One region of the Pararhizobium capsulatum DSM 1112 genome, then DNA from elsewhere that is predicted to be linked to it. Evidence: riboswitches for the same ligand, from Rfam matches in the RefSeq annotation. Region 1 holds a riboswitch; each other region holds the start of a gene.

Region 1 (4,272 bases):
CCCGTAGTTCGCGCGCCCTACATGTTCATCGGGTTTCAGCCCGGGGGGTGGAAGGATGAAAGTTATGAAGGTCAGCATGACAGTTGGCCAGATCAATCATGGCATGCGAATGCGAAGGCGCCATTGGCGAAAAAACTTCAACACGTGTTCGCGATACAGTCGGTCGAGCATACGGGGCTCAATATGATCTTTTTTCGCGCCCCGACTATGGAAGCATGGCATTCTGTCCCGCCGGGGTTAAGGCGCGAACTGGAGAAATTTAGTTTCGAAAGAGTGCAGAGGATTATTGCAGTACTGCGGCCCCAGCACTTGGTCGTGATCGGGCTAGCAACCTTCAAACAGCTCACTAAAACAAAAGGCCAAACCGCCTTGCTCGGGCAGAAAGGCAATCGCCTGGCTGTGGAAGGAGAGTTCGGTGGATACAGGGCATCGGGCATTGTCCATCTGACCGGAGTCCACGTCAGCAAACATGACCTGGAACGACTCAAAGCGTTCTTCAATCAACCAATTTCAACCTGACTCACCGCGCAGGGCGTCAGGCAACCTCCCCTGGCAGTAAGGATCAGCGATACCACCCTAACTAGAGCGAATAGCGGAGAAGGTGCGCATCGAATGAAAAGAACATCTTTGACGCATCCATTGCAGATCGCCGCTGTGTCTGCAGGTCCGACGTTCGGACGTGTGGGCATCACTTTCTGTCCGGGGAAATACGACCGGCAAGCCATGAGCGGCTATTGGGATCGTGATCTGAATATCGATCTCGATGCGATCCGCGACTGGGGAGCCGCCGCGGTCGTTACTTTGGTGGAGCAGAAGGAGTTGGTTCTCCTTCGGGTGGAACACCTTGGCGAAGAGGTCCTTCGCAGAAGAATGCTGTGGTTCCACCTGCCGATTGGCGACGTATTGACGCCGGACGCAGAGTTCGAGCGGCAATGGGACGTTGCCGGTGACCAGATCCGCACTGGTTCGCAGCGGACGCGATGTTGTGGTTCACTGCCGCGGCGGCCTCGGACGGGCCGGTACGATCGGAGCCCGTCTTCTCATCGAACTCGGCATGGAGCCGGCGACCGCGATCAGGCAAGTACGCGCCGTTCGTCCGGGGGCAATCGAGACGTCGGATCAAGAAGACTACGTCCTGGGCATTCGCTCGAAGACCTAACAAGAAGGGGGGAACGGATGATGGATTGGTTCGAACAGCTCACAGGGTTCCCCGAGACTGGCTACCAGGAAACCCGTGCCCGGCTTGAGGTCGTTGACGGCCGATTACGCTCGAAGGTCAATGGTGCCAGCTATGCGGCTGGCAAGCTTGAACTGATTTCCCTCCAAGATCTGCGCGAGAGGGCAGCCTCTCGCCGCGGCTTGCCGGGTCGGCTTCGGACAAGGGTCGTGACCGGCGATGTACGGAGCATGCATCGGGCCCCGGAAAATGCCGGCGCATTGTTTCAAGTTGCGTCACAGTTTAATCTACTTGAAATGACGGGGCCAGAGGTGACGCCCGAGGATGGCGTGACCCGATATCAACACGACCATACCCAAGGGCCGGCTTGCGCGATCGCAGCGGGCGCTGCGACCATTTACCGGAACTACTTCGTTCCAATCGACGGGGGCGAGGGCCAGACCGCCAACAGGCAACTCGACGGGCTCGCTGCCCTTGGCGCGGCATTGAGTGCTGGGACCAAACTTCCCGTCAGCGATCTTTGGACGATGAAGAACGGCTATGCGTTGTGCAGTGAACGGGGCCTCGATGCAGTCACTCGACATCTCCGAAGTCTTGCGCCAGACGAGATCGATACCCTGCGTGGAAAGCTGCGCATCGGGGTACATAGCGGTGTGGAAGCCACTGAAGCCGTTGGACCGAACCGACCACAAGTTTCACAAGCGCTCTGCTCGGCGCTCCCGGTTGCCTACGGCGTACGATCTCCTTTTTGGGAATTGTTCGCGTCACTGGTCCTGGAGGCTGCATACGAGGCTACTTTGTGGGCTGCGGTTCTGAACGCGCACCGCGACGGATCGAAGGTCGTTTTCCTGACGTTTCTCGGCGGAGGCGTTTTCGGCAACTCCGAAAGTTGGATTCACGGCGCCATGCGGCGAGCCTTCAGATTGACGGAGACCTTCGACCTTGACGTGAAGCTTGTAAGTTACGGAACGCCCTCGAAGGAAATTCTAGCGACCGCTGAAGAGTTTCCCTGACGGTCACACGGCCCGACCGCCTGATACTGTCTTCCCTCGACGGGTGTTCGGCCGCCCGCCACACCTTTGCGGATCGTCGTAACATCATGACAGCGGCGAGTGCGGACAGTGCTCAACCAGGGAAGGAGTTCACGCACGGCCCCGAGGTCCGGATTGACAATTCTACCCCGTTGAATATGTTCAGGGCCAGCATCAAGAGCGGGGCGAAAGCCCTCGCCAACCTGCCCGCCCGGGCAAGGTGGTGACCCGCAAGGGGATGTGGCCAGACGGCAACCAAACGGGCTGATCCTGCACCACCGTCCCTTGCCCTCGCTCCTGATGAACCGGAACAGGGAGACGACGATGGCCAAATCCACATTCAAGATCCCCACCAATGCCCCCGACATTCCTCGCGTTGTCAGTTTCTCAGGAAATCGGATTTCCAGGTCGCCCATGCTGGACGGATTGTTCACATCAGAGTCGGCACTTTGCGCTGCTTCCGAGTGATTGAAGAAAGGAACAAGCGAATGGCGAGGATAATGCCCGGACAGAGAGGCTACGATCCGGATTGGGACAGCCCGGAAGCGATCGCGAAGCATATCGTGCGGGGGATCTACAACGTACCCCGGAGGGCGGAAGCCTATCACCGGGAGAAAGCCCGGCTGGAGGCGGAAGACGAGGCGTTCAGAATTGGCACGGCGAGGCCGCTGAACGCGAGGACGAAATCGAAGCCGCCATGGACCAATTAGCTGCCGATTTGTCGAAAAGGACGGGGCGCGGAGAGGAGGACAAGAAAATATAGGCAGGATAAGGCGACGACAGTTGCTCGCGTTGTCAACGGCGGGCGGCTCACCGTCCGATTGCTCTTGTTAGGAGTAGGCGGAGCCCTGATCGGCAGCAAAGAGCAATCAATTGGCGACGATGAGCAAGCTCGCTCGCCGCAGCGAGTCTATCTTACGTTTCTGCCAGACGCGCGCGAAGGCGTGTGGTTTTAGCTGTCAGAAAATGCCACTACCAATTTGAGCCGACTTGAAGGATATCTGTCTTCGGGTGGGGACCCCACACAACCCGTCGAGCCACACAGTCGCAACCTTGGAGACGAGGAGCGACAGATGACGTCGCCGTGAGCGTTTCAAGAATAACCGTTTAGTCAACGAAATGGAAGAATATGAGTTCCAATGAGCAACTGGCCGATGGTTCTAGCGGCACAAATACCTTTCTCTATCTGACAAACGGCGCGCCTGCCACAGGAACAATAGAATCCGTTTTGGACTTCGATGCATTCGGTGTTTATCTAGTTGCTGGTATCGAGTATCATTTCTACCTAAACGGTAATCATTTTCCATCTGGAATATCAAACGAAGATGCGTTTTTCAGATTGTATTCCCCAAGCGGGGAAAACCTTCTAGGAACTTCGGTTACAGTCCCCGTAACTGGAGACACTGTTGAGTCGCTGTTCTACACTCCAAGCACTTCTGGTCTGCACTTCGTCCAGGTTGCTGGCGGAGGTAACGTAGGATCTTACTACCTCCAGAGCGAACTCTCTTACGCATCGGGTGTTCCGGACGACTATTCGGCGAATTGGGCTACGGCACCCTCACTTTCATACAACACGATTGTAACGGGTCAGCTGGAAATAGCTGGTGACGAAGACGGGTTTCTCGTCTCCACTGTGGCTGGGCAGCGCTACTACTACGAATACCAGTCCGCGGTTCCAGACTTGTTCGCGCAACTAAAGGGCGCCAACTATGACACCCTCTCTTATGAGGTCTTGCCTAGCGGTGAGAGTGGAACCTTCGTTGCCGCCGATAGCAGCACGGTGATGTTTACCGTCTCTAGCAATAGCTTTGTTGAAACGGGATCGTATTATTTCTTGTTTGCCCCCACCTATTCGAACACTGCGAATTTAGTGGTGGGCACCGCGCTGAATGACAGCCTTGTTGGTACTGCTGATCAAGACGAGATACATGGCAGTTGGGGGAGCGACTCGCTGTCTGGCCTCGGCGGAAATGACTTTTTATTTGGTGGGCCTGACGCTTCAAACGACGTGCTGAGTGGGGGAACTGGATCCGATAGACTTGATGGGGGCGACGGCAATGACAC
Region 2 (4,272 bases), on a different contig from region 1:
GGCGCCAGTTCTCCGGCAAACACGTCTACGGAGACGAAGCATTTAACCTCGAACATGCCGTCGTAGCCTGTAAAGCGAACGCGCATGTGGGTTTCATCATAGCTGCGGGCAGTATTGGGAAATGAAAGTGACATCGGGGCTCCAGATATTGGGCGGCAGCGCCTACTTCAATGCGAAATAGGCGACGAAGATAAGAGACAAAACCAGCGATGACTTGATCATGATGAGCATCAATGTCCCGGAAAGTGCAGTTCCCTTGTGCATCTCATACACCCTCTTCCGTGGGTGACATCGGTGGCGAAGGTTGAAGAAACCGCCACCAGGCCCCAGGCCCATCAGCCCAGTTATAAACTGCTATCCCGGCCGGCGGGTAAGACGTCACGCGAGCGGCAGGCAAAGGCGCGTTTTGAGAGCCTACCGACAGACCGACAACAATCGGCTCATTTTCGGCACCGAGCTGAAACCGACCCGAAAGAAAAGGCAAGGGCGCGCCATGCAATTCTGCCGCAGCATCGGTCAACGCCGGCGCGGAGCGGCTGATTGATCTGAGCTGCATGGTTTTCAGAAAGTTTTGGTGATGGCTGGAAGACATATCGTCCTCCTTTGTTGAGGCGAGGGCATCTGACCCTCAAGCGGCAGCGCCTGTATAATTTGCTGCCGAAGGCGCGACAATGCGCTTCGGTTCAACCTTTAGCAAGCGGTATGTGGGACGGCGTTCACTAGAGCGGGTAGCGGGAATCGAACCCGCGCGATCAGCTTGGGAAGCTGACAAGCTACCATTACATCATACCCGCAACACCTTGAGGTTTCCACCAACAGCGGCTGGCTGTCAAGAGTGATGGGCACTCAGGAACCGTCTGACCCGACACCTATTCCGAGCGAAAATGCTTGGAGAGTTTCAGACCCTGCGCCTGATAGTTGGACGTGCCGAGCAGGCCATAAAGACCCTCCGGGCGCTCCATCATATGCTCATAGACCAGACGGCCGACGATCTGGCCGTGCTCGAGAATGAAGGGAACCTCGTGGCTGCGCACCTCCAGCACGGCGCGGCTTCCCGTCCCACCAGCAGAGGCATGACCGAAACCGGGGTCGAAGAAGCCGGCGTAATGGACGCGGAACTCGCCGACGAGCGGATCGAACGGCGTCATCTCCGCAGCGTAAAGCGGCGGCACGTGGACTGCTTCGCGCGATACGAGGATGTAGAACTCGTCAGGATCGAGGATCAACTCGTCACGACCGCGGCTGTAGAGCGGCTCCCAGAAATCGAAGATCCCATGCTCCGCCTTCTTGTCGACATCGACGACGGCGGTGTGGTGTTTGCCGCGATAGCCGATCAGACCATCGACGCCCGTACCCTTCAGATCGATCGAAAGCGCGATGCCGGCACCCGAGACATTCGGCGTTTCGCTGGCGACAAGAATATCGCTCTCATGCAGCGCCATCACCTCGGTCTCCGTCAACAGCGCATGGCCGATACGGAAGCGGATCTGCGACAGACGCGAGCCACGGCGCACAATGACCGGAAAGGTCCGCGGGCTGATTTCGAGGTAAAGCGGCCCCTTGTAGCCGGCGGGAATCTTGTCGAATTCCTGGGCGCGATCGGTGATGACGCGGGTAAAAATATCCAGACGACCGGTCGAGCTCTTCGGATTGGCCGAGGCAGACATCACGGCCGGCAGATCGAGGCTTTCTATTAGGGGAACGATATAGACACAGCCCGTCTCCAGCACCGCGCCTTCCGAAAGATCGATCACATGAAGTTTCAGCCGGTCGAGCTTGTCGGCGACGAGATGGCCAGGGCCTGGCATGAAGCTGGCGCGCACGCGAAAGGCTTTCGAGCCGAGACGCAGGTCGAGACTGGCGGGCTGGATCTGATCCGTATCGAGCGCGGCCTCGCTTGCAAGCCGCCCCTCGTCGAAGAGAGCGGCGATCGCCCGGTCCGCCAATATTCCTGTTTCGCGCGCCATGAACATTCCATTAGGTTTCCCTTCAGAGAAACCAAACCTGGGGAATTGACGCAAGCCGGGAACGGCAGTATTGCAGCTTTATCCCGTGGTGATTTGGCCGGTCGGCTTGCAGCCACGTTAAATAAGTAGCTAAAAAGGCCGGGTCTCGGACCGGCTTGCTTTTGCGGCCGGTTTTTTTGTTTTGAAAGAGACGAATGATGAGCAAAAACTGGCGCCCGGCAACGCAGCTCGTTCATGGTGGAACCACCCGGTCGAACCACGGCGAAACCTCTGAAGCCATCTTCCTGACCCAAGGCTTCGTGTACGACAGCTCGGAAGCGGCTGAGGCACGCTTCAAGGGCGAGACCGACGGGTTCATCTACGCCCGCTACGGCAGCCCGACCAACGACATGTTCGAAAAGCGCATGTGCATGCTGGAAGGCGCCGAGGACGCCCGCGCCACGGCGTCCGGCATGGCCGCTGTCTCTGCCGCAATCCTCTGCCAGGTCAAGGCCGGTGATCATATCGTCGCGGCTCGCGCCCTCTTCGGCTCCTGCCGCTATGTCGTTGAGACGCTGGCGCCCAGATATGGCGTTGAATGCACGCTGGTCGATGGCCGCGATCTCGCCAACTGGGAAGCTGCCGTTCGCCCGAATACCAAGGTCTTATTCCTGGAAAGCCCGACCAACCCGACGCTCGAAGTCGTCGATATCGAAGGTGTTGCCAAGATCGCCAATGCGATCGGCGCGACGGTCGTCGTCGACAACGTGTTTGCGACACCGCTTTTTCAGAAACCACTGGAACTCGGCGCCCATGTCGTCGTCTATTCGGCCACCAAGCATATCGATGGCCAGGGCCGCTGCCTCGGCGGGGTCGTGTTGTCGAGCAAAGACTGGATCAACGAGAACCTGCACGACTACTTCCGCCACACCGGCCCGGCACTCTCGCCGTTCAACGCCTGGACGCTCCTGAAGGGCATCGAGACGCTGCCGCTGCGCGTTCGCCAGCAGACGGAGAATGCAGCCCGCATCGCCGATTTCCTTGCCGAGCAGCCGCAGATAGCGAAGGTGATCTATCCGGGCCGCAAGGACCATCCGCAGGCTGATATCATCGCGCGCCAGATGACCGGCGGCTCAACGCTCGTCTGCTTCGAGATGAAGGGTGGCAAGGAAGCAGCCTTCGCGCTTCAAAACGCGCTCGATATCACCGTGATTTCCAACAACCTTGGCGACTCCAAGAGCCTGATCACCCATCCGGCAACCACGACGCACAAGAACCTTTCTGACGAGGCGCGCACCGAGCTTGGAATTTCCCCAGGCACAGTCCGCTTCTCCGCTGGCATCGAAGATAGCGCCGATCTGCTTGAAGACTTCGCGCAGGCCTTGCGGTCAGTCAAGGCGTAAGCAGATACAGCTGCTCCTTCGAGGGATTCGTGAAACGCCCGCATTCTTGCGGGCGTTTTCATGTGCGTCTTACCGACGTTCTGCTTTGCCGCGGAACCATTGAGACCAGCTTCTCGTTTGATGAGAGGAGATATTTCAAACAGGAGGCTCACATGCACGTTGTCGGCACACAGGTCATTCCCGAACAGGGTGGCAAGATGGGATTTACGGTTGAATTCGTCGGCGATCATGGCGAGGTCGTATCCGTCACCATGCCCACCGGCGCTGATGATAGTCTCAATCGGCTGAATGCGATCGAAAAGGCCAAATCCGTCCTGATGGACACCGCCAATTCCGGCGGCGACAAGGAAGGTGGCGCAGAAGAAGCCATGAAAGCTCGTCGCAGCGCACGCGCTGCAGGCGATACCGGCACCATGGAGGAGCAACTCGACGAGGGGCTCGAAGGCACTTTTCCAGCCAGCGATCCTGTCTCGATAACGGCCTCGACAATTCCGACGGACCGGACACACTGACCGAACCACCATTGGCATGCGGAAATGAGCTGATTTTACGGTAAGTCCGTTGATCCCGAGCAGAAAGCAGGCATGCTGCATATGCTCGTGGAATTCGAACGCTCCGAGTAATTTTAAGGCCCTTGCCGATCTCGGCGAGGGCCTTTTTGCAATCTTAAGGAAGCCGGGCTTACAGATCCGGGATGTGAGGTATTGCTCAGCGGAGCCGCATCAGAGCGTCGTTGCGGCATTTTCAGGCGTGGCCAGCGGAACGTCGTTTGCCAGCGAATTGTTGGCATATTTTACGACGAGAATACTGAGGATCGATCCAAGCAGGACGATGAAAATCGGGCGCATGTTTAAAACCTTGTTAATCAAGGTGACAACGGTTGGCCCTACCCTAAGGTTCCCCCATCGCGTTCGAGACAAAAC
Region 3 (4,272 bases), on a different contig from region 1:
TCAAGGATATCGGTACGACGTCCGGCGATGACCACCGTATAGCCCTGTGCCAGAAGGGCCGATGTGATGGCCCGCCCGATACCGGTGCCGCCCCCTGTCACCAGCGCGATGCCACCGGCGGATTTATCCCGTGTGCCTGCCATATCCATCCCCTCCCGATCGACGCTGCCTTGCCGTTAGCTGCGGCTGAAGACGTAATCCGTTTCCTGCAGCAGGGTCTCGCCCGGGCGAAGGATGCCTTCAGGGAAATTCGAGTGGTTGACGGCATCCGGCCAGATCTGGGTTTCCAGGCAAAAGCCGGCAAAGGGGCCATATGTCTTGCCTTCAAGCCCCGGCACCGGCACTTTCATCTTGAAGCCGGTGTAAAACTGCACGCCCGGTTCAGTGGTGCGAAGTTCCAATGCGACACCCGAATTGACGCTGCGCACCAGTGCGACGGAGCGCTTCGGACCACGGGCGGGCGAGAGGCAGAAGTTGTGGTCGTAGCCGATCTTGTCGCCTTCCATCTGCCGGCGCATTGAGGTCATGCTGCGCAGATCGAAGGCGGTGCCATCCACCGGGCGGATGTCGCCGGTCGGCACCTGCCGTTCGTCCGTCGGCAGATAGTGGCCGGCGGCAATCATGATGTCGTGGTCGAGCGCATCGGGGCCGCCGTCGAGATTGAAGTAGCTGTGCTGGCAGACATTGGCGATGGTGGCCTTGTCCGTTGTCGATGCGTAGCTGACGCTAAGGACGCCGCCGTCCTTGAGTTCGTAGGTGCAGCGGATGTCGCAGTTGCCGGGATAGCCGGCGCGGCCCTCCGGATCGACGATTTCGAGAACGACGCGATCCGGTGCGTGCTCAACCACGCTCCAGAGCTGCTTGGCGACGCCGTCGCTGCCGCCATGCAGGTGGGTCACACCCTTTTCGTTGCATTCAAGCTGGTAGTCGTTGCCATCGATGCTGAAGCGTCCGCCGCCGATGCGGTTGGCGTTGCGGCCGGGCGTTGCACCGAAATAGGGGGAATGGGCGAGGTAATCCTCAAAGCGCTCGAAGCCGAGCACGAGCGGCGCCGCGTGGCCTTCAAGGCGCAGATCCTGGATCACGGCGCCCCAGGTCAGGATATGGGCCGTCAGGCCGCCACCCTTGATCGTCAGCTGATGGACAGGCTCGCCGGATGGCAGTCGGCCGAATTCTTTATTCAATGCTTCCACGGCCCTGCGTCTCCTCCTGGCACCCGTTTGGCGCAAACTGCGCCATTTCCGAAGGCGCGGCAACCAAAAAGTCATACAATTCATGGCTCATGAACACCCACAACGTTTCCGGGTGTTCATGAGCATCATATCTGCCCTCTGTCGGTTCAGTCGTCGTTGCCGATAGCTGAAAGCTCATAAGGGGTGGTCTGGTAGATGTCGTTGATCCAGTTGCCGAAAAGCAGATGCGCGTGGCTTCGCCAACGGTTCTGCGGCGGCAGGCTTGGATCGTTATGCGGGAAGTAGTTGAACGGCATCTTGATCGGCACGCCGGCATCGACATCACGGAAGTATTCGTCAGACAACGAGGTCGAATCATATTCCACGTGGTTGAAGACGTAGAGCCGGTTGCAGGTTTTCTCATGCACGAAACAGACACCCATTTCGTCCGATTCCATCAGGATTTCCAGGCCGTCGACCTTTTCGATATCGGCGCGGCGAACCTCTGTCCAGCGGGAGACGGGGATCTGGAAGTCATCGGAAAAGCCACTGAGATAGACGGATGACGGATTGAGATTGTGGTGGCGATAGACGCCAAACGCCTTTTCCTTCAAGGCATGTTTCGGCACCTCATGGAAATGATAGATCGCCGCCATCGCACCCCAGCAGATATTGAGCGTCGAGTGCACGTTGGTGTGCGTCCAGTCGAAGATCTGCTTCATCTCCTCCCAATAGGTCACGTCCTCATAATCCAGCAATTCCACAGGCGCGCCGGTGATAATCAGGCCGTCGAACTTGCGCGCCTTCACCTCTTCCCAGGTTTCGTAGAAGGCAAGCAGGTGCTCTTCGGACGTGTTCTTCGCCTTGTGTCCGCCGAGACGGATCAGGGAAAACTCGACCTGCAGTGGCGAGGCGCCGACGAGGCGCGCCATCTGCACTTCGGTCTTGATCTTGTTCGGCATGAGGTTCAGGAGTCCGATCTGCAGAGGGCGGATATCCTGGCGGATAGCCATCGTCTCGGTCATCACCCGCACGCCCTCTTTGGTGAGGGTTTCGAAAGCGGGCAGCGTATCGGGGATCTTGATGGGCATGGTTCTCACTCGACGAACAAGAGCCGGAAAACAAAAAACCGGCAACGAAAAATATCGCAACCGGTCCGCTTCACCCACGGCCCTTTAGCGACTTGTTTAACGTGGCTGCAAGCCGGCCGGCCAAATCACCACGAATGCTTAAATAGCGCTGCTTCCGGGCAAATGCAATGCCCGGAAAAATCGCTGGAGCGGCTTAACCCTCCAGCTCCTCTCGCAGCATTTCCAGTTCCAGCCAGTCCTCTTCCATCTTGGTGACAGAGGCGCGCAGTTTCTCCAGTTCGGCAGCAAGTGTGGAAAACCGGGCCGGATTTTTCGAAAACAGATTGGGGTCGGCCATTTCGGTTTCGCGTTTGGCGATGTCCGCCTCGGCCTTCGCCATTTCCTTCGGCAGGTTTTCGAGTGCGAATTTCTGCTTGAAGGAGAGCTTGCCTCTTGCTGCTTTCGGGGTGTCGGCGGTGGTAGAAGGTGCGGAACGCGCTTTTTCGGCCTTTTCGGCCTTGCGCTTTTCGTCCTGGGCGCCCCTGCGCTGGGCCATCATGTCGGAATAACCGCCGGCATATTCAATCCAGCGGCCGTCCGGTGCATCCGGATTGGCGGGCGCGATCGTTGACGTCACGGTGCGATCGAGGAAGTCACGGTCGTGGCTGACGAGGATCACGGTGCCGGAAAAGCCGGCGACGATTTCCTGCAGGAGATCCAGCGTCTCGATATCGAGGTCGTTGGTCGGTTCGTCGAGGATCAAAAGGTTGGTCGGGCGCGAGAGGATGCGCGCCAGCATCAGCCGGGCGCGCTCGCCACCGGAAAGGTTCTTGATCGGTGTACGCGCCTGCTCAGGCTGGAAGAGAAATTCCTTCATATAACCGGTGACATGGCGCTGCTCGCCGTTGACCAGCAGGTTTTCGCCGCGGCCGTCCGTGAGGTAGTGGGCCAGCGTGTCCTCAAGGTTCAGGTCCTCGCGGCGCTGGTCGAGCGTGGCGATCTCGAGGTTCGTGCCGAGCTTGACCCAACCGCTGTCGGGCTTGATCTGGCCGGTCAGCATCTTCAGGAGCGTCGTCTTGCCGGCGCCGTTCGGGCCGACGAGGCCGATGCAATCGCTGCGATGGACGCGGATCGAGAAGGGCGCGACGATGGTGCGCTCGCCATAGGATTTGGTGATCTGGTCTGCCTCGAGTACCAGTTTACCGGATTCGCGGGCGTCGGAAACCGTCGCCTGGACCGAGCCCTGCGGGCCGCTATGGCCGCGATGTTTGGCACGCAAATCCTGCAACGCGCCAAGGCGGCGCATGTTGCGCTTGCGCCGGGCCGTCACGCCGTAGCGTAGCCAGTGTTCCTCGCGCTCGATTTCCTTGCCGAGCTTGTGCTGTTCGATCTCTTCCTCTTCCAGCACCTTGTCGCGCCAGGCTTCGAAGAAGGCAAATCCCTGATTGAGACGGCGTGACTGGCCGCGATCGAGCCAGACGGTGGAATTGGAGACCTTTTCGAGGAAACGCCGGTCGTGGGAGATGACCACGAGCGCCGAGCGGCTCTTGATCAACTCGCCTTCAAGCCATTCGATCGTCGGCAGGTCGAGATGGTTGGTGGGTTCGTCGAGAAGGAGAATATCGGGCTCCGGCGCCATGACGCGGGCCAAGGCCGCGCGGCGGGCTTCGCCGCCGGAAAGATCGTTGGGACTTTCCTGGCCTGTCAGCCCGAGATGGGAGAGCAGATAGGTCACGCGGTAGGGGTCGTCGCCCGGCCCAAGACCTGCTTCGGCGTAGGCCTGCACAGTCGAATAGCTGGCAAAGTCCGGTGCCTGCTCAAGGTATCGCACGGTGGAGGAGGGATGGCGGAAGACTTCGCCCGATTGCGTTTCGACAAGACCTGCGGCGATCTTCAAGAGCGTCGACTTGCCGGAGCCGTTGCGCCCGACAAGGCAGATCTTGTCGCCCGGCTCGACCTGCAGGGCAGCACCGGCCAAAAGCGGCGTGCCACCGAAGGAGAGGAAGATATCGTCGAGTTTCAGAATGGGT

The links. A riboswitch is a leader RNA that binds a small molecule or an ion and turns the genes downstream of it on or off. The one in region 1 is predicted to bind S-adenosylmethionine.
Region 2: linked by a shared signal. The riboswitch ahead of QO002_RS04870 (O-succinylhomoserine sulfhydrylase) and the one ahead of QO002_RS28685 (hypothetical protein) in region 1 are both predicted to bind S-adenosylmethionine.
Region 3: linked by a shared signal. The riboswitch ahead of metA (homoserine O-acetyltransferase MetA) and the one ahead of QO002_RS28685 (hypothetical protein) in region 1 are both predicted to bind S-adenosylmethionine.

The regions. Positions count from the first base shown of each region.
Region 1 covers NZ_JAUSVF010000004.1:71,532-75,803, reverse strand. Annotated here, with positions in the region: gene QO002_RS28700 (DUF6508 domain-containing protein) at 1-519, shown strand, start outside; gene QO002_RS28695 (phosphatase domain-containing protein) at 947-1,159, shown strand; gene QO002_RS28690 (hypothetical protein) at 1,177-2,190, shown strand; SAM-I-IV-variant riboswitch at 2,375-2,477, shown strand; gene QO002_RS28685 (hypothetical protein) at 2,709-2,918, shown strand; gene QO002_RS28680 (calcium-binding protein) at 3,338-4,272, shown strand, end outside.
Region 2 covers NZ_JAUSVF010000001.1:1,027,723-1,031,994, reverse strand. Annotated here, with positions in the region: gene QO002_RS04890 (DUF1488 family protein) at 1-134, opposite strand, end outside; gene QO002_RS04885 (hypothetical protein) at 266-592, opposite strand; tRNA gene QO002_RS04880 (tRNA-Gly) at 724-794, opposite strand; gene QO002_RS04875 (2'-deoxycytidine 5'-triphosphate deaminase) at 870-1,967, opposite strand; SAM riboswitch at 2,043-2,121, shown strand; gene QO002_RS04870 (O-succinylhomoserine sulfhydrylase) at 2,165-3,349, shown strand; gene QO002_RS04865 (hypothetical protein) at 3,502-3,861, shown strand; gene QO002_RS04860 (hypothetical protein) at 4,072-4,197, opposite strand.
Region 3 covers NZ_JAUSVF010000001.1:103,105-107,376, reverse strand. Annotated here, with positions in the region: gene QO002_RS00500 (SDR family oxidoreductase) at 1-143, opposite strand, end outside; gene QO002_RS00495 (aldose epimerase family protein) at 177-1,193, opposite strand; gene metA (homoserine O-acetyltransferase MetA) at 1,340-2,263, opposite strand; SAM riboswitch at 2,328-2,405, opposite strand; gene QO002_RS00485 (ABC-F family ATP-binding cassette domain-containing protein) at 2,457-4,272, opposite strand, start outside.